Regions from separate parts of the Bradyrhizobium sp. USDA 372 genome, predicted to be linked through region 3. Evidence: predicted binding sites of a transcription regulator. Region 3 holds the regulator's gene; each other region holds the start of a gene.

Region 1 (10,205 bases), 5.1 Mb from region 3:
GCTCGGGCCGCCGGTGGGCGGCGAAGTTGAACATCTTGTCCTTGCCCTGGCGGCAGAGGTCGAGATCGATGTCGGCGACGATCACCTCGTCGGCCAGCGTCTGCGCCTGCGCCACGATGCGGCCATTGGGATCGACGATGCAGGAGCCGCCGATCAGCCCGGAACCGTCCTCCTCGCCCGCCTTCGCCACCGAGATCGCCCAGGTCGCGTTCATGTAGGCGTTGGCCTGCGTCACCAGCGTCGAGTGGAAGGTGCGCAAGGCGCCGTCTTCCGTCGTGCCGCCGTTGGGATCGTAGGCCGCCGAATTGTAGCCGATGCAGACGAGCTCGACGCCTTGCAGACCGAGCACGCGCCAGGATTCCGGCCAGCGGCGGTCGTTGCAGATCATCATGCCCATGATGGCGTGGGCCCAGGACGAGCCGGCGCGGAAGGCGGGAAAGCCGAGGTCGCCATAGTCGAAGTAGCGCTTCTCGAGTTGCTGGTAGCGCGCGCCCGGACGTGGCTCGACCGAGCCCGGCAGGTGCACCTTGCGATAGCGGCCTAGAACCTCGCCGTCGCGATCGACCAGGATGGAGCAATTGTAGCGCCGTCCCTCCGGCGTCAGCTCGGCGTAGCCGACATAGAAGCCGACGCGCAGCTCACGGGCGCGGTCGAACAGCTTTGCCACAGCAGGGTTCGGCATGCCGCGCTCGAAATACCGGTCGAGCGCCTCGCCCTCGAGCAGCCAGCGCGGGAAGAAGGTGGTGAAGGCGAGCTCCGGAAACACCACAAGGCTCGCACCCCGACCGGCCGCCTCCTCCAGCATGTCGAGCATCCGCAACAACGTATGCTCGCGGCTGTCTGCTTTTTGCGTCGGCCCCATCTGAGCGGCGGCGGCGCGAAGGACACGAACCAAGATTGCCTCCAATCTGTGCGCAGTGCCGCCTCAATGGGCGAGCGAACCCTTTGATGCGACGTGCAAATCTGCTGCCATTACGGGGAAGCGCTGCTGCAAAATCAATTCGCTTTGCTATGATGTTTTGGCTCAGACTATAATCGGTAGTGATATGAACCTGCGTCAGCTCGAGATCCTGCGCGCCGTCATCCGGCACCGCACCACGGTGGCGGCGGCGGACGAGCTTGCGCTGTCGCAGCCCGCAGTCAGCAATGCGCTGAAGACGATGGAGACGCAGGCCGGCTTTGCGCTGTTCGAGCGCGTCAACAACCGGCTGTTTCCAACCGCCGAAGCGATGGCGCTCTACAAGGAGAGCGAGGCGATCTTTGCGCTGCACGCCAAGCTCGAGAACCGCGTGCGCGATCTGCGCGAGAACCGCTCCGGTCATCTCGCCATCGTGGCGACGCCGCCGCTCGCCTACAGCATCATTCCGTCCGCGCTGTCGGGCTTCCTGCGCCGCCGACCGGAGACGCGGGTGTTCTTCGACGTGCGGCGCTATGAGGGGATCATCGAGGGCGTACTGAGCCGTGTCGCCGAGCTCGGCTTCGCGCTCGGACTGACGCACCATCCCGGCATCGCGCATGAGGTGGTGCACACCGGCGAGATGGTGTGCGTGCTGCCGCCGCAGCATCCCCTCGCGGAACGACCGGTGATCACGGCCGCTGATCTCTCCGGCCTTCCCTTCATCGGGCTCGAACGCGGCACGCGGCTCGGCGAAGCCGTGCGCGACAGCTTTGCACGGGCCGGCGCGCCGTTCCGGCCGACGGTCGAGGTGCGCTACTGCAACACGGCTTGCGTGCTCGCCGCCGCCGGCGTCGGCGCCGCGGTGGTCGATCCCTTCTCGCCGCGGCAGAACGGCGGCAGCGGCCTCGTCGTCCGTCCGTTCACCCCGACGACGCAGGCGGTCGCCTACATGCTATGGTCGGAAGCCGAGCCGCTGTCGCGTCTGGCCAAGGCCTTTCTCAACGAGATCCGCAAGGAGAGCGCTCTGCTCGAGCGCACAGCGCCGCACCAGCAACATGGGGCAGAAAGCGGCTGAGCTTCGCAACCTTTTGCCTGGAGACTTATGGCACGCATCACGATCATCGAGACCGGAGAGGTCCCACAAAAATACCGCGAGCGCCACGGTTCATTTCCGGACATGTTCGCGCGTATGATCCGCGCCGAAGATCCGGCCGCGACAGTCGAGGTCGTCAGCATCCCCAACGGCCATGCGCTTCCCGATCCGGGCAACCTCGAGGCCGTCCTGATCACCGGCGCGGCTGCCGGCGTCTATGACGGGCTCGACTGGATCGCGCCGCTGGAAGATTTCGTGCGGACGGCCTACGCCAACAAGACTCCGATGGTCGGTGTCTGCTTCGGCCACCAGCTGATCGCGCAGGCGCTCGGCGGCACCGTGCGCAAGTCGGAGAAGGGCTGGGGCATCGGCCGGCACGTCTATCAGGTGCTGCCGGAGAACGGAGTGGTCGACGGCGAAGCGGTCGCGATCGCCGCCTCGCATCAGGATCAGGTGATCGAGCCGCCGAACGACGCGCTGACGATCCTCTCGTCCGACCTCACCCCGCATGCCGGCCTGCTCTATGCCAACGGCGCAACGCTGACCGTGCAGCCGCACCCGGAATTCGACGTGGGGTTTGCGCAAGTGTGCTGCGACCTGCGCGACGGCAAGGCGCCGGAGGAAGTCGTTGCCACGGCGCGGGCGTCGCTGGCGGAGCCGATGGACAGCGCCAAGCTCGGCGGAGCGATTACGCGGTTCTTGTCGCGCAAATCTCTCCCCCTCATCTTGAGGAGCTTGCGGAGCAAGCGTCTCGAAGGATAAAGGCCCGGATGCAGCAGCGGGGCCTGCATGGTTCGAGACGCCGCTTCGCGGCTCCTCACCATGAGGATTGACAGTTGCTTGCGCGGCTTAGAACGGATCCGTGCCCAGCCCCGGCACATCAGCCGGCCGCGGGCCCGGCGCCGCCCAGTGAAAGCGGCGGTCTTTCTCTGCAATCGCGATGTCGTTGATCGACGCCTCGCGGCGCTTCATCAGGCCGTGCTCGTCGAACTCCCACTGCTCGTTGCCGTAGGAGCGGTACCACTGCCCGCTTGCATCGTGCCATTCGTACTGGAAGCGCACCGCGATGCGATTGCCGTCGAAGGCCCAGAGGTCCTTGATCAGGCGATAGTCCTGCTCCTTCTCCCATTTGCGGGTGAGGAAGGCGACGATGGCCTCGCGGCCCTGAAACACTTCGGAGCGGTTACGCCAGCGGCTGTCCTCGGTATAGGCGAGCGAGACCCGCACCGGATCGCGGGAATTCCAGGCGTCCTCGGCCATGCGGGCCTTTTGCGCGGCGGTCTCGCGGGTGAAGGGTGGAAGCGGCGGGCGCGACATGATGGCCTCATCGGTTGATCGGGACCGCGAATGTATCGTCGCAATCGGCAGAGTCGATAGGCCATCGCCGATCGAGCGATCACGAAACCAGATCGGCCTTCATCAGCTGGCGGATCGACTTCGGAATCGGCTGGGCGCGGCCGCCGCTGATGAAGGCGACGCGGACCTCGGCTTTCACCAGCACATCGTCGCCGCGTCGCACCTCCTGCGCCAGCATGATGGACGCCCCCTTCACAGCAACCGGCCAGGTCACGACATCGAGCACGTCGTCCATTCGCGCGGGCTTCAAGAAGTCCAGATGCATCGAGCGCACCACGAAGGCAAAGCCCGTGCCTTCCGTCTCGGTCTGCTCGAACAGCGCCTGCTGCTCGGCGCCCATCAGCCTGAGATGATTGGTGCGTCCGCGCTCCATGTAGCGCAGGTAATTGGCGTGATAGACGATGCCGGAAAAATCCGTGTCTTCGTAGTAGACGCGGACCTGCATGTGGTGGCGGCCGTCGCGGATCTCGCCGTCGAGATGAGCTGTCACGTCGCGAGCCTCTTCGCTTGTCGGTAACCGGCTCGTTTTGCGCAAAAACGGCCGGAGGCGCAAGCGTGTTAGGACACAACCAGCCCTGACCGTCCCAGCGTCACCTCGACGATCTCAGGCGGCACGCCGAACCGGAGCGGCATGATGCTGCAACCAAGGCCGCCGGAGACGATGAGGTCGCATTTCAGGCGGAAGTGGCCATAGGCGAGCCGCAGGCCGTTCTTGGGCGAAACCGCAGGCGACCAGCCGAGCAGGCGGACCTGGCCGCCATGGGTATGGCCGGACAGTTGCAGCGCGACGCGCGCGGGTACCAGCGGCGCGATGTTGGGCTCGTGCGCGAGCAGGATGACCGGCGCATCGTCGGTGATCTTCGCCAGCGTGGCGCCGAGATCGTCGGCGCCGAAATGCGCCATGCTCCGGAAGCGCCGCGCCGGCAGGAAGGCGAGCTGGTCGCCGAGCCCCGCGAGCCAGAACGGACGGCCATTCTTGGTCAAGCGCACGGCATCGTTCTCGTAGACGGGGATGCCGGCCGCCTCCAGCGCACGATGGGCGATGGTCGGCCCGTGCCCTGCCTGCTGCACGGTCCTGTCGTCCCAATAGTCGTGATTGCCCATGACGGCATGAACGCCGAGGGGCGCCTTCAGGCGCGCCAGCACCCTCGCCCATTCGCTCGACGGAATGAAGCGCGTGACCTGATGCAGGCCGGCGACATAGTCGCCGAGCAGCACGATGAGATCGGCGTTGAGCGCATTGGTCCGGTCGACGATGCCCTCGATACGCTCCAGCGACATCCAGGGATCGCAGGCATGGATGTCGGCGATGGCCGCAATCTTCAGCGGAAAATCCGCCGGCCACTGCCGCGGCGTGGGATGATAGCGCGTGACGCGCAGCCGCAGCACCGGCTCGACGCCGACGCCATAGGCTGCAGTCGAGACGCCGAGGGCGGACAGGCCGCCGATGGAACGAATGAGATGACGGCGCGTGATCATGGAAGCCCGATGATGATGCGACGTCTTGATGATATCCGATTGGAGCGGAATTGGGGTGCGTTCGTGCAGATCGTTTGCACGAGATTAACGGAAATTCATCAAAGCCGGAACGGCGCGCGGTTCAGCAGGTCACTCGTCGCTGTCATCCGTGCCGAACAGACCGAACTGCGCCGCCGCATCGCGCGAGGGTTCGGCGATGCCGAGATGACGGAAGGCGTGCGAGGTGAGCAGGCGTCCGCGCGGCGTGCGCTGCAGATATCCGCACTGGATCAGATAGGGCTCGATGATGTCCTCGATGGCATCGCGCGGCTCCGACAAAGCCGCGGCCATGGTTTCGACCCCGACCGGGCCGCCGCCATAGTTGAGCGCGATGGTCGTGAGATAGCGGCGATCCATGGCGTCCAAGCCGGCGGCATCGACCTCGAGCGCGCTCAGCGCGTGGTCGGCGATCTTGCGGTCGATCTTGTCGGCATCGGCCGCGGAGGCGAAGTCGCGCACACGGCGGAGCAGGCGGCCGGCGATGCGCGGTGTGCCGCGGGCGCGGCGCGCGATCTCGTTGGCGCCGTCCACGCTCATGCCGACGTTGAGCACGCGCGCGCCGCGGCTGACGATGCTCTCCAATTCCTCGATCGTATAGAAATTCAGCCGCACCGGAATGCCGAAGCGGTCGCGCAAGGGATTGGTGAGAAGGCCGGCGCGCGTGGTGGCGCCGACCAGGGTGAATTTCGACAGCTCGATCTTCACCGAGCGCGCTGCCGGGCCCTCGCCGATGATGAGGTCGAGCTGAAAGTCCTCCATCGCGGGATAGAGCACCTCTTCCACCGCCGGGCTGAGGCGATGGATCTCGTCGATGAAGAGCACGTCGCGCTCTTCGAGATTGGTGAGGAGCGCGGCGAGGTCGCCGGCCTTGGCGATCACCGGGCCTGAGGTGGCGCGAAAGCCGACGCCGAGCTCTTTCGCCACGATCTGCGCCAGCGTGGTCTTGCCGAGGCCGGGGGGACCGACGAACAGCACGTGATCCAGCGCCTCGCCGCGCTTGCGCGCGGCGTCGATGAAGATCGAGAGATTCTTGCGCGCCTGCTGCTGGCCGACGAAATCGGACAGCGATTGCGGCCGCAGCGCGGTGTCGCCGACATCGTCGCTGCGGCGCTCGGGCGAAACCATGCGGCTGGCTTTGGGGTCGCTCACTTCGCGAGCTCCTTCAGCCCGAGCCGGATCAGCTGCGCCGTCTCGGCGCCCTCACCCGCACTGCGCGAGGCCGAGGCGATCGCGGCGGCGGCTTGCGGCTGGCCATAGCCGAGATTGATCAGGGCGGAGATCGCATCCGCGACGGGGCGCGGCGCGCGCTGGTCGTCGACGGCACCGGCGAGATGCACGACGGCGGGATCGACATTGGCAAAAGCCGGCGCCTTGTCCTTCAATTCGGTGACGATGCGCTCGGCGACCTTGGGGCCGACGCCGGGCGTGCGCGCCACCGCGGCCTTGTCGCGCAGCGCGATGGCATTGGCGAGATCGGCCGGCGACAGCGTGCCGAGCACGGCGAGCGCGACCTTGGCACCGACACCCTGCACGGTCTGCAGCAGGCGAAACCATTCGCGCTCCTGATCGGTGCGGAAGCCGAACAGCTTTATCTGATCCTCGCGGACATAGGTCTCGATCGACAGCACCGCGGCTTCGCCTGGCGAGGGCAGATGCTGCAAAGTGCGCGAGGAACAGTGCACCTGATAGCCGACGCCGCCGACGTCGAGGATGACGAAGTCCTCGCCGTAAGAATCGATCAGCCCCTTCAGCTTGCCGATCATATCCCCACCACCTTCAGCCGCAGCGCGGTGCTCTGGCGGTGATGGGCGTGGGTGATGGCGATGGCGAGCGCGTCGGCGGCGTCCGCGGACGGCGGCTCGGCCTTCGGCAGCAGGATCTTCAGCATCATCGCGATCTGTTGCTTGTCGGCGTGGCCGGCGCCGACCACGGTCTTCTTGACCTGGTTCGGCGCGTATTCGGCGACAGAAATGCCGAACATTGCGGGCGCCAGCATGGCGACGCCGCGGGCCTGGCCAAGCTTCAGCGTCGCAACGCCGTCCTTGTTGACAAAAGTCTGCTCGACCGCGGCTTCCATCGGCTGGTGGCTGGAGAGGACGGAAGCAAGCCCTTCATGGATCGCGAGCAGCCGGCTCGCCAGCGGCAAATCGTCCGGCGGTTCCACCGAGCCGCAGGCGAGGTAGATCAGGCGATTGCCCTCGGCCTCGATCACGCCCCAGCCGGTGCGGCGCAGGCCGGGGTCGATGCCGATGATGCGAACGGGGCCACGAATCGGAAGCGCAGTCATGGGCCAGTGATAGCGGCTGGCCGCGGCGGGGGAAACAGAAACAGAACGGAAGTAACAGGGGAAGTGGGGTATCTCGGGTGAGCACCGCCGCCCACTCCACATTCCGTTGTCATACCCCGCGAAAGCGGGGTATCCAGTACGCCGCGGCTTATCCGTATCCCTCTGGCGTCTCTGGAATACTGGGTCGCCCGGTCAAGCCGGGCGACGACAGCAGAATCCGGAGCGAGGTATCAGCCGCCCATCTTCGCAACAAGCGCGTCCGACACCTCGAAATTGGCGTAGACGTTCTGGACGTCGTCGTGCTCGTTGAGCAGGTCCATCAGCTTCAAGAGCTTCTCGCCGGTCTCGTCGTCGACCGCAACCGTGTTCTGCGGCTTCCAGATCAGCGCGGCCTTGCGCGGCTCGCCGAACTTGGCTTCCAGCGCCTTGGCAACATCGCGATAGCCTTCGGTCGAGGCGTAGATCTCGTGGCCGCCCTCGCCGGAAACGACGTCGTCTGCGCCGGCCTCGATCGCAGCGTCCAGCACCGCATCGTCGGATGCGACGCTGCGGTCGTATTCGATGACGCCGGTGCGGTCGAACATGAAGGAGACCGAGCCGGTTTCGCCGAGATTGCCGCCGGACTTGGTGAAGAAGGAGCGGATGTCGGAGGCGGCGCGGTTGCGGTTGTCGGTCAGCGCCTCGACGATGACGGCGACGCCGCCCGGGCCATAGCCCTCGTAGCGGATCTCGTCATAGTTCTCGCCGTCGCTGCCGAGCGCCTTCTTGATGGCGCGCTCGATATTGTCCTTCGGCATGTTCTCCTGGCGCGCGGCGATCACGGCGGCGCGCAGGCGCGGGTTCATGGCGGGGTCGGGCGTGCCCAGCTTGGCGGCGACGGTGATTTCACGCGCCAGCTTGCCGAACAGCTTCGACTTCTGGGCATCCTGCCGCCCCTTGCGGTGCATGATGTTCTTGAATTGGGAATGTCCGGCCATGCTTGGTCTCGTGAGGGAAGCGTGCGTCAAGGTGAGTGCGGGAAGCGCGGCCTTATAGGCCGCCCACCCACCGGAATCAAAGGGCTCGGCTGCTCCTGAGGTAGCCCTGTAAAGGTAGCCGCCGTAATGGCGCCTGCCTAGACGTCGGGCACCGTTAACCCTGATTTCATTCCGACTTGCGAAAATAGCGCCCGACCGTTCCCCGACAAGAGAGAGCTGATGGCGTTCGGACTATTTCGGAAGCGTCTGCCGGACACGGCCGCGCCTGCGGCAGCCCCGGAGGCTGCGCAGCCGGCGGCCCCTGCCGCACCCGCCCCGACCGCCGAAAGTGATTCGGCCCGGGAAATCCTGGAATTGCTGGAACTCGAGCTCGGCGCCATGATCCGCCAGCTCGAGCGCGCCGCCAATTCCGTCGCCGGCGGAGCCGATGCGACCGCCGCGACGCTCGCCGCCATTCGCGACCGCACCGACGCCCTGACCGGCCGGACCAACGCGGCGCAATCGACCGCCTCTACCTTCGCCCATGCCGCCGACAAGTTCACCCAATCCGCGCAAGGCATCGGCGCGCAGGTCCGCGAGGCCGGCAAGCTCGCCGACGAGGCCAGCGCCGCCGCGCAGGAAGCCCGCGCCAATGTCGACCGCCTGCGCGAATCCTCCGCCGCCATCGGCAACGTCGTCAACCTGATCGCGCAGATCGCGCGGCAAACCACGCTGCTCGCGCTCAACTCGACCATCGAGGCCGCGCGCGCGGGCGCCGCGGGAAAAGGCTTTGCCGTCGTCGCCACCGAGGTCAAGGCGCTCGCGGTGCAGACCCAGAGCGCGACAGAGGAGATCACAAAGAAGATCGACGCGCTGCAGCGCGACGCCGCCGGCTCGGCGGATGCGGTGCACCGCATCTCGCAGGCGATCGAGGCGATCCGCCCGGTGTTCGACACCGTCAACCGCGCGGTCGCCGAGCAGAACGCCACCACCAGCGAAGTCTCCGGCAATGCCGCCAGCGCCTCCGAGTTCATCATCTCGGTCGGCGAGAGCGCGGCCGAGATCGACGCGGCGACCAAGGCTGCCGAGACCCATGGCGAGAGCGTCGCCAGCGCCGGCAAGGCCGTCACCACCTTCGCCCAGAAGCTGAAATCGCGCTGCGCCGTGCTGCTGCGCCAGAGCGAGCACGACGACCGCCGCAAGACCGAGCGGCTGCCCTGCCATCTCAGATTCGAGACGGCGCGCGGCGTGATGCCGGTCTATGAAATTGCAATGGAGGGCGTGCTGATCGGCGGCGCGGACGCAAGCCGGCTCGCGACGCAAGCGACGGTCGAAGGCAGCCTAGAGGACATCGGCGCCTGCCGCCTGCGCGTGGTCGAGCAATCCAAGGCCGGCGCCCGCGCGCAATTCGTCGGCGCCACCGCCGCGCTCAACGAGAAGATCGAGGACAAGCTCTGGTCGATCCATGAGGAGAACACCGAGCTCGTCACCCGTGCCATGGAAGCAGGCAATGCGCTGACGAAGATATTCGAGCAGGCGGTTGCGCGCGGCGAGGTCAAGATCGAGGACCTCTTCGACACCGACTACGTGGAGATTGCCGGCACCAACCCGCAGCAATACCGCACCAAATATCTCGACTGGGCCGACCGCGCCCTGCCGCCGTTCCAGGAAGCCTTCCTGGCGAGGGAGTCGCGGATGGCGTTCTGCGCCATGGTCGACCGCAACGGCTTTTTGCCGGTGCACAACAAGGTCTATTCGCATCCGCAGCGGCCCGGCGACGTCGCCTGGAATACGGCCAACAGCCGCAATCGGCGCATCTTCAACGATCCGGCGGGGTTAGCTGCCGCACGCAACCTGCGATCGTACCTGGTCCAGAGCTATGCGCGCGACATGGGCAACGGCAACACGGTGATGATGCGCGAGATCGACGTGCCGATCCGCGTGCAGGGCCGGCACTGGGGCGGCTTCCGCACGGCCTACAAGCTATAACACCCCGCGCCTGCACTCCTGGGCAAGACGCCGGGCGCGAATCATCCTCTAAGGTCGGAGCTAGGAATCGGAATGCCGCCAAGGAGCCGACCAACGGCTCCGACTGGA
Region 2 (10,205 bases), 5.8 Mb from region 3:
AGGTCCGCAACATCGCCGAGGTCGCGACCGCGATCGCCGGCGGCGACCTGTCGCGCAAGATCACCGTGGACGTGCGCGGCGAGATCCTTCAGCTGAAGGACACGCTGAATACGATGGTCGATCAGCTCAACCGCTTCGCGGGCGAGGTGACGCGCGTGGCGCGCGAGGTCGGCACCGAAGGCCGCCTCGGCGGTCAGGCCAACGTGCCCGGCGTCGCCGGCACCTGGAAGGATCTCACCGACAGCGTCAACTCGATGGCGGGCAACCTCACCGCCCAGGTCCGCAACATCGCCGAGGTCACGACCGCGGTGGCGCGTGGCGACTTGTCGCGCAAGATCACCGTCGACGTGAAGGGCGAAATCCTCGAGCTGAAGAACACCATCAACACCATGGTGGACCAGCTCAACGGCTTTGCCGGCGAAGTCACGCGCGTGGCGCGCGAGGTCGGCACCGAGGGCAAGCTCGGCGGCCAGGCCGAAGTGCCCGGCGTCGCCGGCACCTGGAAGGACCTCACCGACAACGTCAACTTCATGGCCTCCAACCTGACGGCGCAGGTCCGCAACATCGCCGAGGTCGCGACCGCCATTGCCGGCGGCGACCTGTCGAAGAAGATCACGGTGGACGTGCGCGGCGAGATCCTGCTGCTCAAGGACACCCTGAACACCATGGTCGAGCAGCTCCGCTCCTTCGCCGCCGAAGTCACGCGCGTGGCGCGCGAGGTCGGCACCGAAGGCCGGCTCGGCGGCCAGGCCGTCGTGCCCGGCGTCGGCGGCACCTGGAAGGACCTCACTGACAACGTCAACCTCTTGGCTGCGAACCTCACCACCCAGGTCCGCAACATCGCCGAAGTCACCACGGCGGTCGCGCGCGGCGACCTCTCGCGCAAGATCACCGTGGACGTGAAGGGCGAAATCCTCGAGCTGAAGAACACCATCAACACCATGGTGGACCAGCTCAACGCCTTCGCCGGCGAAGTGACGCGTGTCGCGCGCGAGGTCGGCACCGAGGGCAAGCTCGGCGGCCAGGCCCAGGTGCCCGGCGTCGCCGGCACGTGGAAGGATCTCACCGACACCGTCAACTTCATGGCGGCGAACCTGACCGAGCAGGTCCGCGGCATCGTCAAGGTGGTGACCGCGGTCGCCAATGGCGATCTGAAGCAGAACCTCACCGTGAAATCGAAGGGCGAAGTCGCGGCGCTCGCCGACACCATCAACAACATGACCGAGACGCTCGCGACCTTCGCCGATCAGGTGACTTCGGTGGCGCGCGAGGTCGGCGTCGAAGGCCGGCTCGGCGGCCAGGCCAACGTGCCCGGCGCCGCCGGCACCTGGAAGGACCTCACCGGCAACGTCAACCTGCTCGCGGCCAATCTGACCTCGCAGGTGCGCGCGATCGCGGAAGTCGCAACCGCGGTGACCAAGGGCGACCTGACGCGGTCGATTCAGGTCGACGCCCGCGGCGAAGTGGCAGAGCTGAAAGACAACATCAACACGATGATCACCAACCTCCGTCTCACGACGGACGTGAACACGGAACAGGACTGGCTGAAGACCAACCTCGCCAAGTTCACCAACATGCTCCAGGGCCAGCGCGACCTCACCACCGTCGGCCGGCTGCTGCTCACCGAATTGTCGCCGCTGGTGAACGCCCACACCGGCGTGATCTACCAGGTCGAGAACGAGAACGATCCCCAGCTCCTGCTGCTCGCCTCCTACGCCAGCGACGGCGTCTACCCCTATCAGCCGGTGCTGCAGTTCGGCGAAGGCCTGATCGGCCAGTGCGCCTTCGACAAGCGGCCGCGCGTCGTCTCCGACATTCCGTCGGACGTGGTGCCGATCAACTCGGCGCTGTTCCGCGTCGCGCCGAAGAACCTCGTCGTGCTGCCGGTCCTGTTCGAAGGCCAGGTCAAGGCCGTGATCGAGCTCGCCTCGCTCGTCTCCTTCACGACCTCGCAGATGACGTTCCTGGAGCAGCTCACCGACTCCATCGGCATCGTGCTCAACTCGATCGAGGCCACGATGCAGACGGAAGGTCTGCTCAAGCAGTCGCAGCAGCTCGCCGGCGAGCTGCAGACCCAGCAGCGCGAATTGCAGCAGACCAACGACCAGCTCGAGCAGAAGGCGCAGCAGCTCGCCGAGCGCAACGTCGAAGTCGAGCGCAAGAACCAGGAGATCGAGCAGGCCCGCCGCGCGCTCGAGGAGAAGGCGACCGAGCTCGCGCTGACGTCGAAGTACAAGTCCGAATTCCTCGCCAATATGAGCCACGAGCTGCGCACGCCGCTGAACTCGATCCTGATCCTCGGGCAGCAGCTCAGCGACAACCCCGATGGCAACCTCTCGGCCAAGCAGGTCGAATTCGCCCGCACCATCCACGGCGCCGGCACCGACCTCTTGAACCTCATCAGCGACATTCTCGATCTCTCCAAGATCGAGTCCGGCACCGTGACGGTCGACGCCGAGGAAATCCTGACCGCGAACCTGCTCGAGACCGTCGGCCGGCCGTTCCGGCACGAGGCGGACAACCGCAACCTGTCGTTCAAGATCGACGTCGATCCGAACCTGCCGCGCAGCATCGTGACCGACTCCAAGCGGCTGCAACAGGTTCTGAAGAACCTGCTCTCCAACGCCTTCAAGTTCACCGCCGACGGCGAAGTGCGCCTGCAGGTCACCGGCGCCATCGGCGGCTGGGGGACGGATCATCCGGTGCTGAACTCCGCGCCGGCCGTGATCGCCTTCGAAGTGTCCGACACCGGCATCGGCATTCCCCTGGAGAAGCAGAAGCTGATCTTCGAGGCGTTCCAGCAGGCCGACGCCGGCACCAGCCGCAAATATGGCGGCACCGGCCTCGGCCTTGCGATCAGCCGCGAGCTGGCCAGCCTGCTCGGCGGCGAGATCCACCTGCGCAGCGCGCCGGGCAAGGGCTCGACCTTCACGCTCTATCTGCCCTTGAAATATTCCGGCCCGACCCTCGCGCCGCGGGCGCCAGCGCCGCAGCAATACAGCCAGCCGCCGGCGCTGCAGCCGGCCGCGCCTGACCAGCAGCGCGTCATCGAGCAGCTGCCCGACGACCGCCTCAACCTCGAGCCCGGCGACACCATCCTCCTGATCGTCGAGGACGACCCCCATTATGCCCGCGTGCTGGTCGATCTGGCCCGCGACAAGGGGTTCAAGGTCCTGGTCGCCGCGCGCGGCGCCGAGGCCCTCGAGCTCGCCAAGCAGTACCAGCCGACGGCCGTCTCCCTCGACGTCTTCCTGCCCGACATGCTCGGCTGGACCGTGCTGAGCCAGCTCAAGCACAATCCGCTCACCCGCCACATCCCGGTCCAGATCATTACGCTCGACGAGGACCGCCAGCATGCGCTGGCGCGCGGCGCATTCTCCTTCGTCAACAAGCCGACGACGACCGAGGGCGTCTCGGCCGCGCTGACGCAGATCAAGGAATATGCGCGGCCGCGGCGCAAGCGGCTCTTGATCGTCGAGGACAACGAGGCCGAGCAGCTCTCGATCCGCGAGCTGCTGCACCACGACGACATCGAGATCCTGGCCACGGATACCGGGGCCGGCGCGCTCACGACGCTGCGCGAGCAGCCCTGCGATTGCGTGGTGCTCGACCTCAGGCTGCCCGACATGAGCGGCTTCGAGGTGCTCGATCAGATCCGCAACGACGAGGCGCTGTCGAACATCCCCGTCGTGGTGTTCACCGGCCGCGAGCTTTCCGCCGAGGAGGATGCCGAGCTCCACACCATGGCGCGCAGCATCGTGGTCAAGGGCGTGGAATCGCCCGAGCGCCTGCTCGACGAGACCGCGTTGTTCCTGCATCGCGTGATCACGGAGCTGCCGGTCGAGAAGCAGCGCATGCTGGAGAAGCTGAACAGTTCCGACGAGGACCTGATCGGCAAGACCGCCCTGCTCGTCGACGACGACGCCCGCAACATCTTCGCCCTGTCCAGCGTGCTGGAACGACGCGGCATGAAAGTGCTGACGGCGACGACGGGCAGCGAGGCGGTGACACTGGTCGAATCCAATCCGGAGATCGCGATCGTGCTGATGGACATCATGATGCCGCAGATGGATGGCTACCAGACCATCGGCGTGATCCGCGAGAACCCGGCCTTCTCCCGTCTGCCGATCATCGCGTTGACCGCCAAGGCGATGAAGGGCGACCGCGAGAAGTGCCTCGAAGCCGGCGCGTCCGATTACCTCGCCAAGCCGGTCAACACCGACCAATTGCTGCTTGCGATCCGCATGTGGCTGCATCGCTGAGTTGGACCCGCGTATGGACCAGGAAAAGGTCAACATCCTGCTCGTCGACGATCAGCCGGCCAAGCTGCTCGCCTATGAGGTGATCCTGAAGGATCTCGGCGAGAACCTCGTGATCGCCTCCTCGGGCCGCGAGGCGCTGGAGGTGCTGCTCAAGACCGAGATCGCGGTGATCCTGGTCGACGTCTGCATGCCCGAGCTCGACGGCTTCGAGCTCGCCGCGATGATCCGCGAGCATCCGCGCTTTCAGAAGACCGCGATGATCTTCATCTCAGCCATCCAGGTCAGCGACATCGACCGGCTGCGCGGCTACGAGATGGGCGCGGTCGATTACGTGCCGGTGCCGGTCGTGCCGGAGGTGCTTCGCGCCAAGATCAAGGTGTTTGCCGAGCTCTACCGCAAGACGCGCGAGCTCGAACGGCTGAACCACGAGCTCGAGGACCGCGTCCGCGCCCGCACCGCGGAACTGGAGGCTTCCACCGCGAAGCTGCGCGAGAGCGAGCAACGGCGCAGCATGGCGATCGCGGCCGGCAAGATGGGGTCCTGGGACTGGGACTGGATCAGCGGCGATTGGATGTGGGACGAGGGGCAATACCGCATCTTCGGCGTCAGCCCCGAGGATTTCGAGGTCACTCCGGCCAGCGTTCAGGCCCTGTTGCACCCCGACGACGTCGATCAGTTGCGCAAGGCGATCGCGGAATTCAACAAGGGCACGCGCGCCTACGAGACGGAGTTTCGCATCGTGCGGCCCGACGGCGAGGTGCGCTGGTGCGTCGGCACGGCGGCTGCGACGATGGACGAGAGCGGGCGCGTGGTGCGCGTCAGCGGCGTGACCGTCGACATCACCGAGCGCAAGCGGGCCGAGGAGCGGCAGAACCTGCTGGCGCGGGAAGTCGATCACCGCGCCAAGAACGCGCTGGCGCTGGCGCAATCGATCGTCCGCCTCACCCGGGCCGACGAGGTCAAGGCCTATGTCAACGCCGTCGAGGGGCGCATCAATGCACTGGCGCGCGTGCACACCATCCTGTCGTTGTCGAGCTGGCAGGGCGCCGAGCTCTCCAGGCTGATCGACGAGGAGCTTGCGCCCTATTCGCTCGGCGGCCAGATCAAATTGGCAGGGCCCGAAGTTCAGCTGGTGCCGGCGACGGCCCAGACGCTGGCGCTCGCATTGCACGAGCTCTTCACCAACTCGGCCAAGTACGGCGCGCTCTCGACCCGATCGGGGCGGCTCGCGATCGACTGGCAGGTCGACGCCGAGCGGCTCACGCTGAGCTGGGAGGAATCCGGCGGTCCCCTGGTCAAGACCCCGAAATCCCGCGGCTTCGGCACGCGAAGCCTGCTTGCGAGCATCGAGTCCCAGCTTGGCGGACAGGCGCAGTTCGATTGGCGCGCCGAGGGCCTGTTGTGTCGTCTGGAGGTGCCGTTGACACGCAAGAGCGCGACGACCGCACCCGGCAAGTTCGACACCGCGGGCGCTGCCGAATTGCAGCGCGCATCCGGCTAGCCGGACGCTGCGCTCGTCATGCGCTGAGCCGTGCGCGGTTCGCGCGCGACGCGCCCTTCGAGCCAGGCTTCCGTTCGCGCGAGATCGCGCAGCGCCCTCGCGTAGCGGCGAGCCGCGCTCCGCTCCGCGCCACGCGGGAGCTTGCGCGCCTTGCGCAGGATGTCCGCGGCTGCGTTGCGATAGGCCAGCGAGCGGTAAAGAAAGACGACCTTACCCATGTCGATGTTCCCCGTCGATGTTCCCGTTTTGCCGGCGCTCATCTTGGCAAGCCCGGCATGAACGCCGGATGAAGCGGGCGATGACAATTCCTTCAGCGGAACGGAACCAGGGAATCACGAGCGCGTTGGCGTGGCAGTTCGGGATGCCGTCGCATGCGCACCAACAACAAGAAGTCGTCCGAGCTGATCTCTGCCAGCGGCCTTATCAGGCTGATGACGCATGCAATGATGGGCGCAGCGCTCGGCCTCACCTTCAGCCTCACGCTCGTCCTGTCCAATCCAGCCGTGGCCAACCTGCTGAACAACGGCGGGGGCCAGGCCGCGACGGTCTTCGCCCTCACCTTGGTAACGACCTTCGCGATCGGCGCGACGCTCACCGGCGCCGTGTTCATCCTGGCCGAGGACAAGCAAACTTGAAGCGTGCGTGACGCACGGAAGATGCCTTGCCGGGAACTCCTGCCGCGAGGCGCGGTTTGCTGCCTGCGTCAATTTAACACAGGGAGTTCCCCCGCATGAACACGACCAAGCTCGCTCTCGCCGTCATGGTAGCAACCCGGCCTTGCCGCCACGCCGTTCGCCGCCCAGGCCAAGTCGCACAAGGCCAAGCATGGATCCTCGACGTCATCGTCGCAGACCACCGGCGCCAACACCAAGTCTTCCAAGGGCGCTGACCCCACGGGCCAAGGCGGCGCCGGCCCGGGCTCCGATCAGAGCGGCACCATGACGAACAAGGGCAGCATGACCAACACTAAATAGGCGCTCCCAAATCATGGAGGGCCCCGCCATTGCGGGACCCTCTGTCTTCCATCTCATCTTGGGGTCGGCACTTGGCGGTATCCGGCGCCAACGATCTCAGCGGCGCTCGGCTGCGCGCGCGGGATTGCCGCCTGTCTTCACGGGACGAAGGCGCACCCGGTCGCGGACGTCAGGCAGAACGTCGCTGCCGCCGGCCGCCTTCCATTCGGCAATCAGGAGGTTGATTTTCCGGCGCAGGTCCATCTGCGCCAGGGCCCTTTCCGTGCAGTCGCGATCGCGCTCGACGAGGTCGCGCACCGACGCCTCGACGTCGGCCATCTCAAGCCTCAAGGCTCTGATTTTACGTCGAATTTCATTAATTCTGTTGTCCATGGCTTGTTAGAACAAAATAAGAACATATAGTCAAGTCACGATTTCAGGACGGAGACGCCAGATGCAGGTTCAAGGTAAATACGACGCCAGATTTGTACTTGGCGAGCAGATGACGCGGGCGCAGGGCCTGAAGCTGAAGCGGCTGAGCGATGAGGCCTATCAGCCCGGCCAATATGCGCGGGATCTGTCCTTTAGCGAGGCCGCACGGCGCATCCAGGCGCTGGAAGCGGAGATCGAGCTGGCAAATTCCTTCTAGAGCATGGTCCGGAAAAGTGTGCGGCGATTTTCCGAAGAGATCATGCTCGAACAATAGCCTAAAGCGCGATGACGGTTCATCCTAATCGCATCGCGCTTTAGCTGCGCCGCCCGCGCTCCCGGAACCATGGTTGTGCCGAATGGTTCTCCTCGCCGAGGGAGAACATGCATGGCACGCAAGGCAAAGAAACGCCGCTACTCAAGCAGCTCGGGCAGCGATGTCGCCAGCGAGATGCGGCGCTACAAGAAGGGCACCGCGAAGAGCGGCCGTGGCGGGCGCGGCGGCCGCGTCAAGAGCCGCAAGCAGGCGATCGCGATCGGATTGTCGAAGGCACGCAAGAAGGGCAAGAAGGTCCCGAAGAAGGCTTCGAAGCGCAAGACCGCCAAGAAGACGTCCAAGAAATCGTCGAGGACGTCGTCCAGGAAATCATCGAGCAAGAAATCATCGAAGCGCAAATCATCCAAACGGTCGCGCTGACCGGTCTCAGATCATGCTCCCCGGCATGAAGCAGCGGATCGAAATCCCGAACGCAGTCTTGACCGGCCACACCATGGTGCGGCCGGCCCGGTTCGGCTCGGTGATGACGGCTTCATCCGGCACGTCGATCCACTGCCCGTCGAGCCGCACACGGTAACGCCCGTTGTGCGACTCCCAGTCGGGATCGGCGACGGCGAAACCGTCCGCATCCGAGCAGCACGGACCGAGATGGCTGCGCAAACTGTCGAACCATGGCTTCAGAGGGGAATCCGCGTAGCGGCCGTCGTCGCGCCCGAGGGCGTTTCCGCCTGAGAGCACCAATGGCGCCACCAGCAGCGCACTCCTCAGCGAGACCTTCAATCGATCCATGTCGGCACCGATCTCATGTGAACCGCCGGCGAGTTCCACAAAGCGCCGCGAGGTTCGAAGTTCCACGCTTGCAACCCCTCTCAGCGGCGACGTTGCCGCAGAGCACCGAGGCACCTGGCGAGTGTGATCAGCGAACACGGCTTTTTCGGACGCACCCGGTCACCCTACCTGCCGTTAACGAGAATGTTATCGGACCTGGCGAGCTCGTGTGCGAAAGGCGGCCCGAGGCCGCCTTTCTGGATTTGTAGCGGTCGAGGTTCGCGTTAGGCGAGTGGCACCGCGACGAAGCGGGTGGCCTCCGCGCTTCTGATCTGCAGCAGCACGCTGCGCTTGCCCGACGATTTGGCCTGCGCCAGCTCGGAGCGCACCTCGCCGACACTGCTGACAGCCTTGCCGCCGACATTGAGGATGACGTCGCCGGTCCGGATGCCGCGTTGCGCGGCCGGGCCTTGCGGATCAACCTCGGTGACGACCACGCCGTTCTGGCCTGCGCCCTGAACGTCACCTGCCGGCGCCAGGCTGAGGCCGAGGCGCGGCATGCCGGCACCCGGCTGCCCCATGCCCTCGTTGCCCTTGGCCTGCCGCTCGTTCGGCAACTCGCCGAGCGCCAGGGTCACGGTCTTGCTGCCACCCTTGCGGAAGACATCGAGCTTCACGGACGTGCCCGGCGCTAAGCCGGCGATGGTGCGGGCGAGATCGCGAGAATCCTTGATCGCGGTGCCATTGACGGCGGTGATGACGTCCCCCGCCTCGATGCCGGCCTTCGCCGCCGGGCTGCCATCTTGCGGATTGTCGACGATCGCGCCGCGTGCCTCCTTCAGGCCGAGGCTGTCGGCCATATCCGAGGTCACCGGCTGCACCTGCACGCCGAGCCAGCCGCGGGTCACCGCGCCCTTGTCCTTCAGCTGCGCGACGACGAGCTTGGCGGTCGAAGCCGGGATATCGAAGCCGATGCCGACCGAGCCGCCCGAGGGCGAGAAGATCGCAGTGTTCACGCCGATCACGTTGCCGTTCATGTCGAAGGCCGGGCCGCCGGAATTGCCCTTGTTGATCGGCGCATCGATCTGGATGAAGTCGTCATAAGGACCATTGCCGATATCCCTCCCGCTGGCCGAGACGATGCCCGCGGTCACGGTGCCGCCAAGACCGAAGGGATTGCCGACGGCGACCACCCAGTCGCCGATGCGCGGCTTCTGGTCGGAGAAATTGACGAACGGAAAGTCCTTCTTGCCCTCGACCTTGATCAGCGCGGGATCGGTCTTCGGATCGGTGCCGACGACCCTCGCGGTGTAGGTCGTGCCGTCGTCCATCGTCACCTGCACGGACTGGGCGCGATCGACGACGTGATTGTTGGTCACGGCATAGCCGTCCGCGGAAATGAAGAAGCCGGAGCCTTCGCCCGTGATCATCTGGTGGCGCTGGCGCGGCATGCCGTTCGCACCGCCCGGGAAGCGGAAGCCGAACTGCCGCGAGAACTGGTCGAACGGCGTGTCCTCGTCCGAATCCATCCGGTTCTGCTGCAGCATCGCGCTCTTGTCGTTGTCCTGGTCGATTTTGACCCGGACCGAGATCACTGCGGGTTTGACCTTGCTGACGAGATCGCCGAAGCCGGGCGGCGTCGCGACGGCTTCGGCCGCCTGAGCCGGCGCAATCAAGGAGGTGATGCCGTACGGCGAAGCGCCCGGCGCAATGGCCAGGGCGGCCACGCCCAGCGCGGCCACGGTGCCGAGCAGCGCGAGCCGGCGCGGCCGCAAGATGTTGCGAGACGTGGTGATGTCGGAATTGACGCGATCGTTCATGTCGAAATATCCATGTTGAGCAGGTGTCGCCTTGCCCTCAACATGGTCGCTGCCACCTTACGGCGTCCCGTCCGTCCGATTAAATCTCGGCAAAGAATGGATGAGCGGGCGCAGCAGGCTATCCCGAGGTTTGATGCAGCTCAACGCGCCGCCTTCGCGCAGTGAAAAACTGCGACCATCCGATGATGCTCAGCG
Region 3 (10,205 bases):
CGGTAGCCTCCGCACCCGTCGCGTATCGCAAGGTGCAGGGGAATGGCGGAGCCGGGGCGGCCAGGACGCTCCCAGGGAGTTGCCGGGACGTGGCCGGTCGGCCGCGCCGCCCCGGCCGGTGGCTTTGCGCCGGCGGGGTTTGGCATCTGGCCGGCCATCGTCGAAATGCTGCACCAGTGGGCGCGCGCCGAGGCCGGGCCAGGCCGGCTGTTGCCGTGGGTGCCCGTCGCCTTTGGCGGCGGCATTGCGCTTTATTTCGCCGCCGATCATGAGCCGGTGCTGTGGGTGGTTGCCGCGACGGCCATCGCGCTGATGCTCGGCGCGGTGTTGCTCCGGCGGAGCCCGCTGTTTGCTCCTGCCATCATGATCGCGGCGGTCGCCGCCGGATTTGCCATGGCGACCTGGAAGACGGCGCGCGTCGCCCATCCCGTGCTCGCCAAGCCGCTTTATTCGGTGTCGCTGTCGGGCTTCGTGGAAGCGCGCGACATTCGCGAGCGTACCGATCGCTTCGTGCTGCGCGTCAGCGCGATGGAGGCGCAGCGCATTGACGTCAAGCTCGAGCGCGTCCGCCTCTCGGTGCGCAAGGGCACGGCGCCGGAGGTCGGCAGCTTCGTGCAATTGAAGGCGCGGCTGCTGCCGCCGATCTCGCCGGTGCGGCCCGGCAGCTATGATTTCTCGCGCGACATGTTCTTCCAGAGCATCGGTGCCTCCGGCTTCGTGATGGGCGCGATCACGGCGTCCAGGCCGCCGGATGCCGGCGGCCTGCGGCTGCGCTACGCCGCCTTCATGCAGGGCCTGCGCGATGCGATCGACGCGCGCATCCGCGCAACGCTCGAAGGCGACAACCGGGCGATCGCAACGGCGCTGCTCACGGGGCGGCGCGATGCGATTACCGCGCCGGTCAACGATGCCATGTTCGTCTCGGGGCTCGGCCATGTGCTGTCGATCTCCGGCTATCACATGGCGGTCGTCGCGGGCGTCGTCTTCTTCGCGGTGCGCGCGCTGCTGGCCTTGATCCCGGGGCTGGCGGCCGGCTTTGCCATCAAGAAATGGTCGGCGGCCGCTGCGCTGGTCGCGGCGGCGTTCTACCTGTTGCTGTCGGGCGCGGAAGTCGCGACGCAACGATCGTTCTTCATGACGGCAGTGGTGTTGATCGCCGTCATGGTCGATCGCCGCGCCATCACCTTCCGCACGCTGGCGGTGGCGGCGCTGATCGTGCTCGCGGTCGCGCCGGAGGCGCTGGTGCATCCGAGCTTCCAGATGTCGTTTGCGGCGACGCTCGGGCTGGTCGCGCTGGTGCAGATCGGCATGCCGAACCTGCTCGCCTCACCCGATCATTCCGCGACGGCGCGGATCGCGCTGTGGGGCGGCCGCGAGATCGCGATGCTGTTCCTGGCCTCGCTGATCGCGGGGCTCGCGACCACGCCATACGCCGCCTTCCACTTCCATCGCGTGACGCCATACGGCGTGCTCGCCAATCTCGGCGCCATGCCGGTGGTCTCGGCGCTGGTGATGCCGGCCGGGCTGTTGGGACTGCTCGCGGCCCCATTCGGGCTCGACGGCGTGTTCTGGTGGTTGATGGGAATCGGCATCGAATGGATGGTCCTGGTCGCGCGCTGGGTGGCGGCCCTGCCGGGCGCCGTCGGCCGCATTCCGGCGTTTGGGATCGCGCCGCTGATCGCGGCGAGCCTCGGGCTCATCGTGATGGGCCTGTTGCGCACGCCCTTGCGCTGGTCCGGCGCCCTGGTGCTGCTGGCGGCGATCCTCTGGGGGCTGTCGGTGCGCCAGCCTGATGTCCTGATTGCCGGGGATGGCGCGAGCGTCGCGGTCCGGGGCGGGGATGGGCGCTTGCAAGTGATCCGCGCCAGCAAGGACAGCTTCCTGCTGAAGGAGTGGCTGGCCGCCGATGCCGATCCGCGTGATGCCGGCAACGCCTCGTTGGCGAGCAGCGTGTCATGTGACGAGTCCGGTTGCGTGGCGCCGCTCGCGGACGGACGGCTGATCGCGTTGGCGACGCGCATCGACGCGCTGGCCGATGATTGCAGCCGCGCCGCGCTGGTGGTGACGGCGCGGCCCGCGCCGCCCGATTGCGCGGCGATGGTGGTCGATCGGGCGCGTCTTGCCAGTCAGGGCGCGCTGGCTCTGACGCGAAGCGGAGAGGGTTTTTCGGTGCAGGCGGTGAGGGCGAGAGGGGCAAGCCGTCCTTGGCTGCCGGCCGGCGCCGGCGAGGGGGATTTCGACGGCAGCCTCGTGCCGAAGACGGCCGTGCCTCGCAACCGGGACGCAACGCCATCGGAGGCCGACTTGCAGGCCGACGATTGAAGATCGATGCGGGGAAAATCGGTCCGACGGGATCCCGCAGGACGCAAACCATACCATCTCGCCGGCCGCGGCCGGCGATGGCATTTGAATTTGGCCCTCGACTTTTCGGTCGGGGCCGACGGCGTCAGCCGATCGGCAGGCGCGTGATCGTGGGCCGCGTGTCGGCGACGATCTGCGGCTTGTGCTCGCGCTCGATGGCTTGCTGCGTCACCGGCAATTGCAGCACGGTCGCGCGCTGGCCTTCGACGAGCTGCGTCACCAGCACGTACTTGCCGTCCGGGAATTCGATCGCGTCATGATGGCGATCGGGAATGTGCGGGTCGATCTTGCCGAACTTGCCGACGCGGGAGTTGACGGTTCGCGTCCAGATCCAGCGGTTGTCATAGCGGACGTTATCGGCGAAAGCGAGCTCCGTTCCCGGCAGCAGACAGACCGCGACGGAGAGATCGGCTTCGGAGGCGAAGCCGCGCGTCGAGGTGCCGCGGAAGGTTGTCGTGACGATCGTCTCGCCAACTTCGGCGGGGCGCGTCGCGACGGCATGCAGGCTATAGTCACACATCGGGTGCTCCTCATACTGGGATAGCGACCCGCGTCTCTTTCGAGGCGCAGGCCTCTATCAGAGTGGAAGCCTCCAACGCTCTGCTCGGTTATGGGCAAATCTGCGGCTCGCATCCGCAGCACGCGATCACATTATCTTTCCCGGATTCGATAGGAACAAACCTCGCGTCCTTGCATTTGGCCCGCACTATCGGCGCTGTCGGCACAACTCTACCGGCGGAGCGAAATGGCCGCGTGTCCGCATGGGCGAGTGTCGCGCGGGAAGAGGCGCCGAACAGTCAGCGCAGAACCAGAAAGACCATCCAGCCGGAGCGGACAAGTATCCGCTCCAATCTTGGATCGACGATCGAAGCGCGCGTAGCGCTTACTTCCGGTATCAGTACTTCCGGTAAAGCCCGATCAGCTTGCCCTGGATCTTCACGCGGTTCGGCGGAAGAATGCGGACCTCGTAGGCGGCATTGGCGGGCTCGAGCGCGATCGAGGCGCCGCGGCGGCGGAAGCGTTTGAGCGTGGCCTCCTCGTCGTCGATCAGCGCCACCACGATGTCGCCGGTATTGGCGGTCTCGTTGCGCTGGATCAGCGCCATGTCGCCGTCGAGGATGCCGGCCTCGACCATCGAATCGCCGCGCACCTCGAGCGCGTAGTGCTCGCCGGAGCCAAGCATGTCCGGCGGGACGCTGATGGTGTGGCTGCGGGTCTGCAGCGCCTCGATCGGCGTGCCGGCCGCGATGCGGCCCATTACGGGCACCGCGACGGGGCGCTCGCCCTCATCCGCGGGCGGGCTGGAGCTCGCGCGCACCTTGCCGAGATTGCCCTCGATGACGCTCGGGGTGAAGCCGCGGCGATTGCCGGCTGCGGCCTGGAGCTCGGGCAGCTTGATCACCTCGATGGCACGGGCGCGGTTGGGCAGGCGGCGAATGAAGCCGCGCTCCTCGAGCGCAGTGATCAGGCGATGAATGCCTGACTTCGAGCGCAGGTCGAGCGCATCCTTCATCTCGTCGAAGGACGGCGGCACGCCGCTTTCCTTCAGACGTTCGCTGATGAACCGCAGAAGCTCGTATTGTTTGCGCGTCAACATCTCGACCAAAGTCCCCCGGTTGATGTCGTTCGATTCCGAGACGATGAAGTCGGCAATAAGCCGCTACATCCTCGAAACAAATCATGAACGGACACTATATGTTCGATATGTGTTCCGCAACTGCTTAATTTATGGTGAACGAGGCCGAACTCGCGGAATGCGTGTGGCCGGGCATCTCAGACGGGCAGCCGCAGCACCTCGCAAGGTGTGCCGGCCTCGGCCTTTGGCGCGAACGGTGCGCGCACGAGAAGTACCTGTGCCGCAGAGAGATTCGCAAGCAGGGAGGAGTCCTGATGGCTGACGGGAAGGGCGACGCGCGTGCCGTCGTCGCGCACCTCCAGCCGCGCACGCAGATAATCCTCGCGCTGGTCGTTGGCGCCGAGATCGCGGCCCAGCACGGCGCGCTCGCGCTGATGATGAATCACTGAACCGCCCGACAGGGCGCGAATCAAGGGCACCATGAACAGGAAGGCGCACACGTATGACGACACGGGATTGCCGGGCAGGCCGATCACGCGCATCGCGCCGAGGCGACCATGCATCATCGGCTTGCCGGGCCGGATCGCGATCTTCCAGAACGCCATCTCGATGCCTTCGCCCTTGAGCGCCTGCTGGACCAGATCGTGGTCGCCGACCGACGCACCGCCGGTCGTGACCAGGATGTCGGCACCGCTCTCGCGCGCGCGGCGGATGCCGGCGGACGTGGACTCCAGCGTATCGGCGGCAATTCCGAGGTCGATGGTCTCGGCGCCCTCGCTGCGGGCAAGGGCGTGCAGGGCATAGCCATTGGAATAGACGATCTGACCGGGACCAGGCGCGGTGCCCGGCATGACCAGCTCGTCGCCGGTGGCGAGAATCGCGACCCTCGGGCGGCGAATGACCGCGAGCTGCGGATGATTCATTCCGGCGGCGAGGGCGAGATCGCGCTCGGTGAGACGGATTCCCTTGCGCAGCAGCACGTCGCCTTCGCGGAAGTCGACGCCCGCAGAGCGGATGTGCCGGCCGTAAACTGCGGCTTCCTTGATCGTGACATGCTTGCCGTCGGCAATTGTGTCTTCCTGGATCACGACGGCATCGGCGCCGTCGGGAACGACGCCGCCGGTGAAGATCCGCACGGCTTCGCCGGGGCCGACCCTTCCCGCGAACGGCCGACCCGCCGCGACCTCACCCACGACGGTCAGCCTGGACTCGATGGCCGCGTCGGACGCGCGCACGGCATAGCCGTCCATCGCCGACATCGCCTCCGGCGGCTGCGTGCGCCGCGCCGCGACATCGTGCGCGAGCACACGATGGTGGGCCTCGTCGAGGCGAACCATCTCTTCAGCCAGCGGCTCGGCGCCGGTCAGCACCGCGGCGAGCGCGTCAGAAACCGGCATCAGGGCCACGGGCGAACTCCTGCTGAGCACATCGGTAAATGGGCGGCGAGAGTTCTAGCCGAGTGCAGGCGTGAGGCAAAGCAGCACGCGGGATGATTTATCCTGCGTGATCGCTGGGTGGAGGAGGTCGGCTCAACTCCGCCGCGGCATGATGCGGAAGGCGAGGCAGACCGGAACGAGGATAGCCATGGCAAGGACGAGAATGACGAGCGCCACGGCCAACATCGGTCAACGCTCCGTCGGATCGCCCGGACTGAAATCCGCGACGTCGGGCGCCTTGGGGCCCTGATCCTTGTCGGGCAGCGGATCGGCCTGGGATTTCAGGTCGGCGGCCTTGCTGATCAGTTTGGCGGAGAGGTCAGAATCCGAGGTGGTTCTGGCGAATTCGAGCAGGAGAGAAGCCTGCTTGGTGAGATAGGTCTTGCCCAGCACGTCGATCAGTCCAATGTAGAAGGCCCAACGGACTCATGAGTCCGAAGGGCAGGATTCCGTTCCCGGAACTCTGTATAAAAATGCACAAAGTGATTGGGTTCCTCATCTCCACCAAATTTAGCCCCTGGAACTGAGCACGTCCGGGGCTTCCTGTGGCTCAGATCCCCAGCGCTTTCAATGCGTTCCCGACGTCGCGTGGCGAGGTGACATGCACGGCGGTCAAGCCGCGTGCCCGCGCTCCTTCGATGTTCTCGGCGAGGTCATCGAAGAAGACGATGCGCTCGGCCGGCGCGCCGATCGCCGCGACGACATGGTCGAAGGCCTCGGCATCCGGCTTGCGCAGGCCGATGCTGGAGGACAGATACAGCTCGCGGAAATGGCCGAGCAGACCGGCATATTCCTTCGAGAAATAGTCGACGTGCGGCCGATTGGTGTTGGAGAAGGCGTAGAGCGGCATCCGCTTCGCCGCGCGCGGCAACAGTTCGGCGATATCGGGCATCTCACCGGCGAAGATCGCGTTCCAGCCTTCCAGGAACTGCGCATCCGAGATACCGATCCCGAGCGAGGATCGCAGCGAGGCGAAATAGTCCGCGTCGCTGATCTTGCCCATCTCGTGCAGGCGGTAGGCCTCGTCGCGCACATAGCGCGCGATGATGGCCTCGGGCTGGCAGCCGGCATGTCCCGCCCAGCAGGCGATCGCCTTCGAGAAGTCGATGTCGAGCACCACGCGCCCGAGGTCGAACAGCAGCGCATCCGCGCTGCCGGGAGAGAGCGATGTCATTGCGTCCTTTTCACTTCAGTATGCTCAGTAACGATAGGGATCGTGGTCGAACAGCGGGAACGCGCTGAACACGCTGGGCGCGTTGGTGGCGGTCGCCGGATGCAGGCAGGACTTGTCGATCTCGGCGAATGAGGTGGCGCCCAGGAGACCGAGGCAGCGCAGCACCTCGTCTTCGAGCAGCTCCAGCATCCGCGCGACACCGGCTTCGCCAGCTGCGGCCAGCGCCCAGCATTGCAGCCGGCCGATGCCGACGAGGTCGGCGCCCGCCGCGATCGCCTTGACGATGTCGGTGCCCCGGCAGAAGCCGCCGTCGACCATGATCTTCGCGCGGCCCTTCACGGCGTCGACGATCTCCGGCAGGACATGCATGGCACCGCGGCCGTGGTCGAGCTGGCGGCCGCCATGATTGGAGACGTAGATCCATTCGACGCCGTGATCGAGCGCGATCTGTGCGTCCTCGGCGGTGGCGATGCCCTTGAGGATCAGCGGAATCTTGAACTTGTCCTTGATCATCTTCACGGTCCGCCACTCCAGGCCCTTCTGGAAATCGCCGCCGGTGGCGCGCAGGCGGCTTTCGCGAACGTAGCGCTTGGCGATGTCACGTTCACGACGGCTGTAATGGGCGGTGTCGACGGTCAGGCAGAAGGCGGCATAAGCGTTCTTCTCGGCCCGGCTGACGACGTCGGCGACGAAGGCATCGTCGCCGCGGACATAGAGCTGATACAGACGCAGTGCATCCGGGGCAGCCTCGGCGGTCTTCTCGAGACCGGGCTCGGACACCGAGCTCAGCATGTGCGCCGCGCCGAACGTGCCTGCAGCGCGCGCGACGCTCGCCGCGCCGTCCGGATCGAAGATCTCGAGTGCGCCGACGGGAGCCAGCACCACCGGCAGCCGCACCTTGCGGCCGAACTGCTCGACGCTGCCATCGACCTTGCGCACGTCGCGCAGCACGCGCGGGCGGAAGGCGATCTCGTCGAGCGCCATGCGGTTGCGCCGCATCGTGGTCTCGGTCTCGGCGGCGCCGACGATGTAGTCCCAGGCATTCTGGTTGAGGTTGGCGCGCGCCTTCCGGACGAACTCGTGCAGGTTCTGGAACGGCTCGTCGCTGGCACCGAGCTCGACGTTCCGTTCCGGCCGGATGCGGGGCGCTTCATTCATTGTCGTCCTCCCGAGAATTTGAAGTCTTATCGCCATCGCCTATCGCGTCCGGCCCTCCAAAACCATCCTAAAATCGCATAGCTGCGAGGCGTGGGCGGCCCGACCGCTATCGTCTTGCGTCGAAACAGTTTCGGAACGTTGCCAAAAGTTTAGGCCAAGGCGAAGGGATTTCTTCGGTCGACCCGCCTGTGTGGCGTCCCGGCCTTGAAGAAACCAGAATGGTATTGTGAGAGATGGGCTGGATCGCCATTTGCATGGCGCGTCCCAGCCTCAAGAGAACCGCCCAGCAAAAGGCACCCTCATCCATGCGGAAATCCCTGCTGTTCCCCCTGGGCGCTCTCACCGGAGCGTGTCTGACCCTTCTGGTAGCCAGCCCGCAGGGCGGCGTATGGGCGGCGCGGGCGGCAGTGAGCGCGGATGATGCCTATGCCCAACTCAATCTGTTCGGCGCGGTGTTCGAGCGGGTCAAGGCCAGCTATGTCGAGAAGCCCGACAATGCCAAGCTGATCGAGGGGGCGATCACCGGCATGGTGACCTCGCTCGACCCGCATTCGCGCTACATGAATGCCAAGGCCTGGACCGAGATGCAGGAGACCACCTCCGGCGAGTTCGGCGGCCTCGGTATCGAGGTCACGATGGAGGATGGCCTCGTCAAGGTCGTCTCGCCGATCGACGACACGCCGGCTTCGAAGGCCGGCATCATGTCCGGCGACCTCATCAGCAAGATCGACGGCGAGGCCGTGCAGGGCATGACGCTCGAGCAGGCGGTCAACAAGATGAAGGGGCCGGTCGACACCAAGACCAAGCTCACCATCATCCGCAAGGGCGCGGATGCGCCGCTCGACGTCGCGATCACGCGTGAGATCATCCATGTGCGCCCGGTGCGCTTCCACGTCGAGAACGGCGACATCGGCTATATCCGCATCACCTCTTTCAACGAGCAGACCACCGACGGCCTGAAGAAGGCGATCGCCTCGGTCTCCAAGCAGGTCCCGCAGGAGAAGCTCGCCGGCTATGTGGTGGACCTGCGCAACAATCCTGGCGGCCTGCTCGACCAGGCCGTGTCGGTGTCGAGCGCCTTCCTGCAGCGCGGCGAGGTCGTCTCGACCCGCGGCCGCTCTCCGGAAGAGACGCAGCGCTTCACCGCCCATGGCGGCGACCTCACCAAGGGCAAGCCGCTGGTGGTGCTGGTCAACGGCGGCTCGGCCTCAGCCTCCGAGATCGTCGCCGGCGCACTGCATGATCACAAGCGCGCGACGATCATTGGCACGCGCTCGTTCGGCAAGGGCTCGGTGCAGACCATCATTCCGCTCGGCGCCGACCACGGCGCGCTGGCGCTGACCACGGCACGCTACTACACGCCGTCGGGCCGCTCGATCCAGGCCCAGGGCATCGCGCCCGACATCGAGATCCTCCAGGACGTGCCGGCCGAGCTGAAGGGGCGGATGGACACCATGGCGGAGTCCCAGATGCGCGGCCATCTGTCGGCCGCCGACGGCAGCGAGCAGACCGGGTCGCAGTCCTACGTTCCGCCGGAAGAGAAGGACGACAAGGCCCTGCACGCGGCCTACGATTTCCTCCATGGCGTCACCGCAAATGCCGTCGCCGCCAAGCCTGCGACCAAGGCTGCAGTGCCGAACTAGACCTTACGAGCTCCGGATCATGATTGCCCGGAAGCGGATGACCGCTTCCGGGCGATTTCTTTGGAGGCCGTTTCGAAGACCTAGCCGACCTCGCGGCGGCGGCTCTCGCTGCCGTCGCGCTGGGCGAGCCGGCTGCGGTGCAGCGCGAACAGCTCCAGCATCTTGCCGGCGGGCTTGGCGGCGCTGAACAGGTAGCCCTGCATCTCGGAGCAGCCGAGCGTGCGCAGCAGACGCTGCTGCTCCTCGGTCTCGACGCCCTCGGCCGTCGTGGTCATGCGGCGGGCGGTCGCCAGGTTGACGACAGCCTGAACGATGCTGGCTGAGCCGTCGGGGCGGGCGATGTCCTCGACGAAGCAGCGGTCGATCTTGATCTTGTCGAACGGGAAGCGGTGCAGATAGCTCAGCGACGAGTAGCCGGTGCCGAAATCGTCGAGTGCGATGCGTATGCCGATGGCGCGGAGCTGGTGCAGGATCGCGAGCGCGGCATCGTCGTCGCGGATCAGGACCGCCTCGGTGATCTCGAGTTCGAGCCGGCTCGCCGGCAGGTTCGACGCGGCGAGCGCCGCCATGATCTTCAGCGCCAGCGTGCCGCTCTTGAACTGCACCGGCGAGACGTTGACGGCGAGGCGGATGTCGTCGGGCCAGCTTGCCGCATCCCGGCAGGCGGTCGCCAGCACCCATTCGCCGATCTCGTTGATCAGGCCGGTGTCTTCGGCGATCGGGATGAAATCGGCCGGCGAGACCCAGCCGCGCTCGGGATGGCGCCAGCGCACCAACGCCTCGCAGCCGGTGATGCGGTCGTCCTTCAGGCCGAGGCAGGGCTGGTAATAGACCTCCAGCCCGCCTTCGCGACCTGC

Evidence for each region. The regulator LexA, encoded in region 3, represses DNA repair genes until DNA is damaged. The targets are predictions, from matches to a motif close to TGTTCNNNNTGTGTTCNG.
Region 1: a site for LexA is predicted at 7,183-7,200, ahead of ruvC (crossover junction endodeoxyribonuclease RuvC). Genes of this name have one in related genera too.
Region 2: a site for LexA is predicted at 7,117-7,134, ahead of AB7M16_RS29935 (DUF3072 domain-containing protein). Genes of this name have one in related genera too.

What each region holds. Positions count from the first base shown of each region.
Region 1 is NZ_JBRJHR010000001.1:5,721,814-5,732,018, reverse strand. Features, by position in the region: gene AB7M16_RS26780 (N-carbamoyl-D-amino-acid hydrolase) at 1-895, opposite strand, end outside; gene AB7M16_RS26775 (LysR family transcriptional regulator) at 1,047-1,973, shown strand; gene AB7M16_RS26770 (type 1 glutamine amidotransferase) at 2,001-2,753, shown strand; gene AB7M16_RS26765 (nuclear transport factor 2 family protein) at 2,841-3,308, opposite strand; gene ybgC (tol-pal system-associated acyl-CoA thioesterase) at 3,388-3,837, opposite strand; gene AB7M16_RS26755 (metallophosphoesterase) at 3,906-4,826, opposite strand; gene ruvB (Holliday junction branch migration DNA helicase RuvB) at 4,956-6,014, opposite strand; gene ruvA (Holliday junction branch migration protein RuvA) at 6,011-6,628, opposite strand; gene ruvC (crossover junction endodeoxyribonuclease RuvC) at 6,625-7,152, opposite strand; gene AB7M16_RS26735 (YebC/PmpR family DNA-binding transcriptional regulator) at 7,383-8,129, opposite strand; gene AB7M16_RS26730 (methyl-accepting chemotaxis protein) at 8,349-10,097, shown strand.
Region 2 is NZ_JBRJHR010000001.1:6,399,620-6,409,824, reverse strand. Features, by position in the region: gene AB7M16_RS29965 (HAMP domain-containing protein) at 1-4,262, shown strand, start outside; gene AB7M16_RS29960 (HWE histidine kinase domain-containing protein) at 4,276-5,763, shown strand; gene AB7M16_RS29955 (hypothetical protein) at 5,760-5,981, opposite strand; gene AB7M16_RS29950 (hypothetical protein) at 6,135-6,398, shown strand; partial or broken gene AB7M16_RS29945 (hypothetical protein) at 6,494-6,737, shown strand; gene AB7M16_RS29940 (hypothetical protein) at 6,834-7,055, opposite strand; gene AB7M16_RS29935 (DUF3072 domain-containing protein) at 7,171-7,365, shown strand; gene AB7M16_RS29930 (DUF6496 domain-containing protein) at 7,534-7,842, shown strand; gene AB7M16_RS29925 (hypothetical protein) at 7,849-8,211, opposite strand; gene AB7M16_RS29920 (Do family serine endopeptidase) at 8,475-10,010, opposite strand.
Region 3 is NZ_JBRJHR010000001.1:583,129-593,333, reverse strand. Features, by position in the region: gene AB7M16_RS02860 (ComEC/Rec2 family competence protein) at 43-2,322, shown strand; gene AB7M16_RS02855 (hypothetical protein) at 2,447-2,881, opposite strand; gene lexA (transcriptional repressor LexA) at 3,257-3,958, opposite strand; gene AB7M16_RS02845 (molybdopterin molybdotransferase MoeA) at 4,135-5,343, opposite strand; gene AB7M16_RS02840 (hypothetical protein) at 5,563-5,766, opposite strand; gene AB7M16_RS02835 (HAD family hydrolase) at 5,924-6,547, opposite strand; gene AB7M16_RS02830 (alpha-hydroxy acid oxidase) at 6,572-7,705, opposite strand; gene AB7M16_RS02825 (S41 family peptidase) at 8,011-9,348, shown strand; gene AB7M16_RS02820 (bifunctional diguanylate cyclase/phosphodiesterase) at 9,429-10,205, opposite strand, start outside.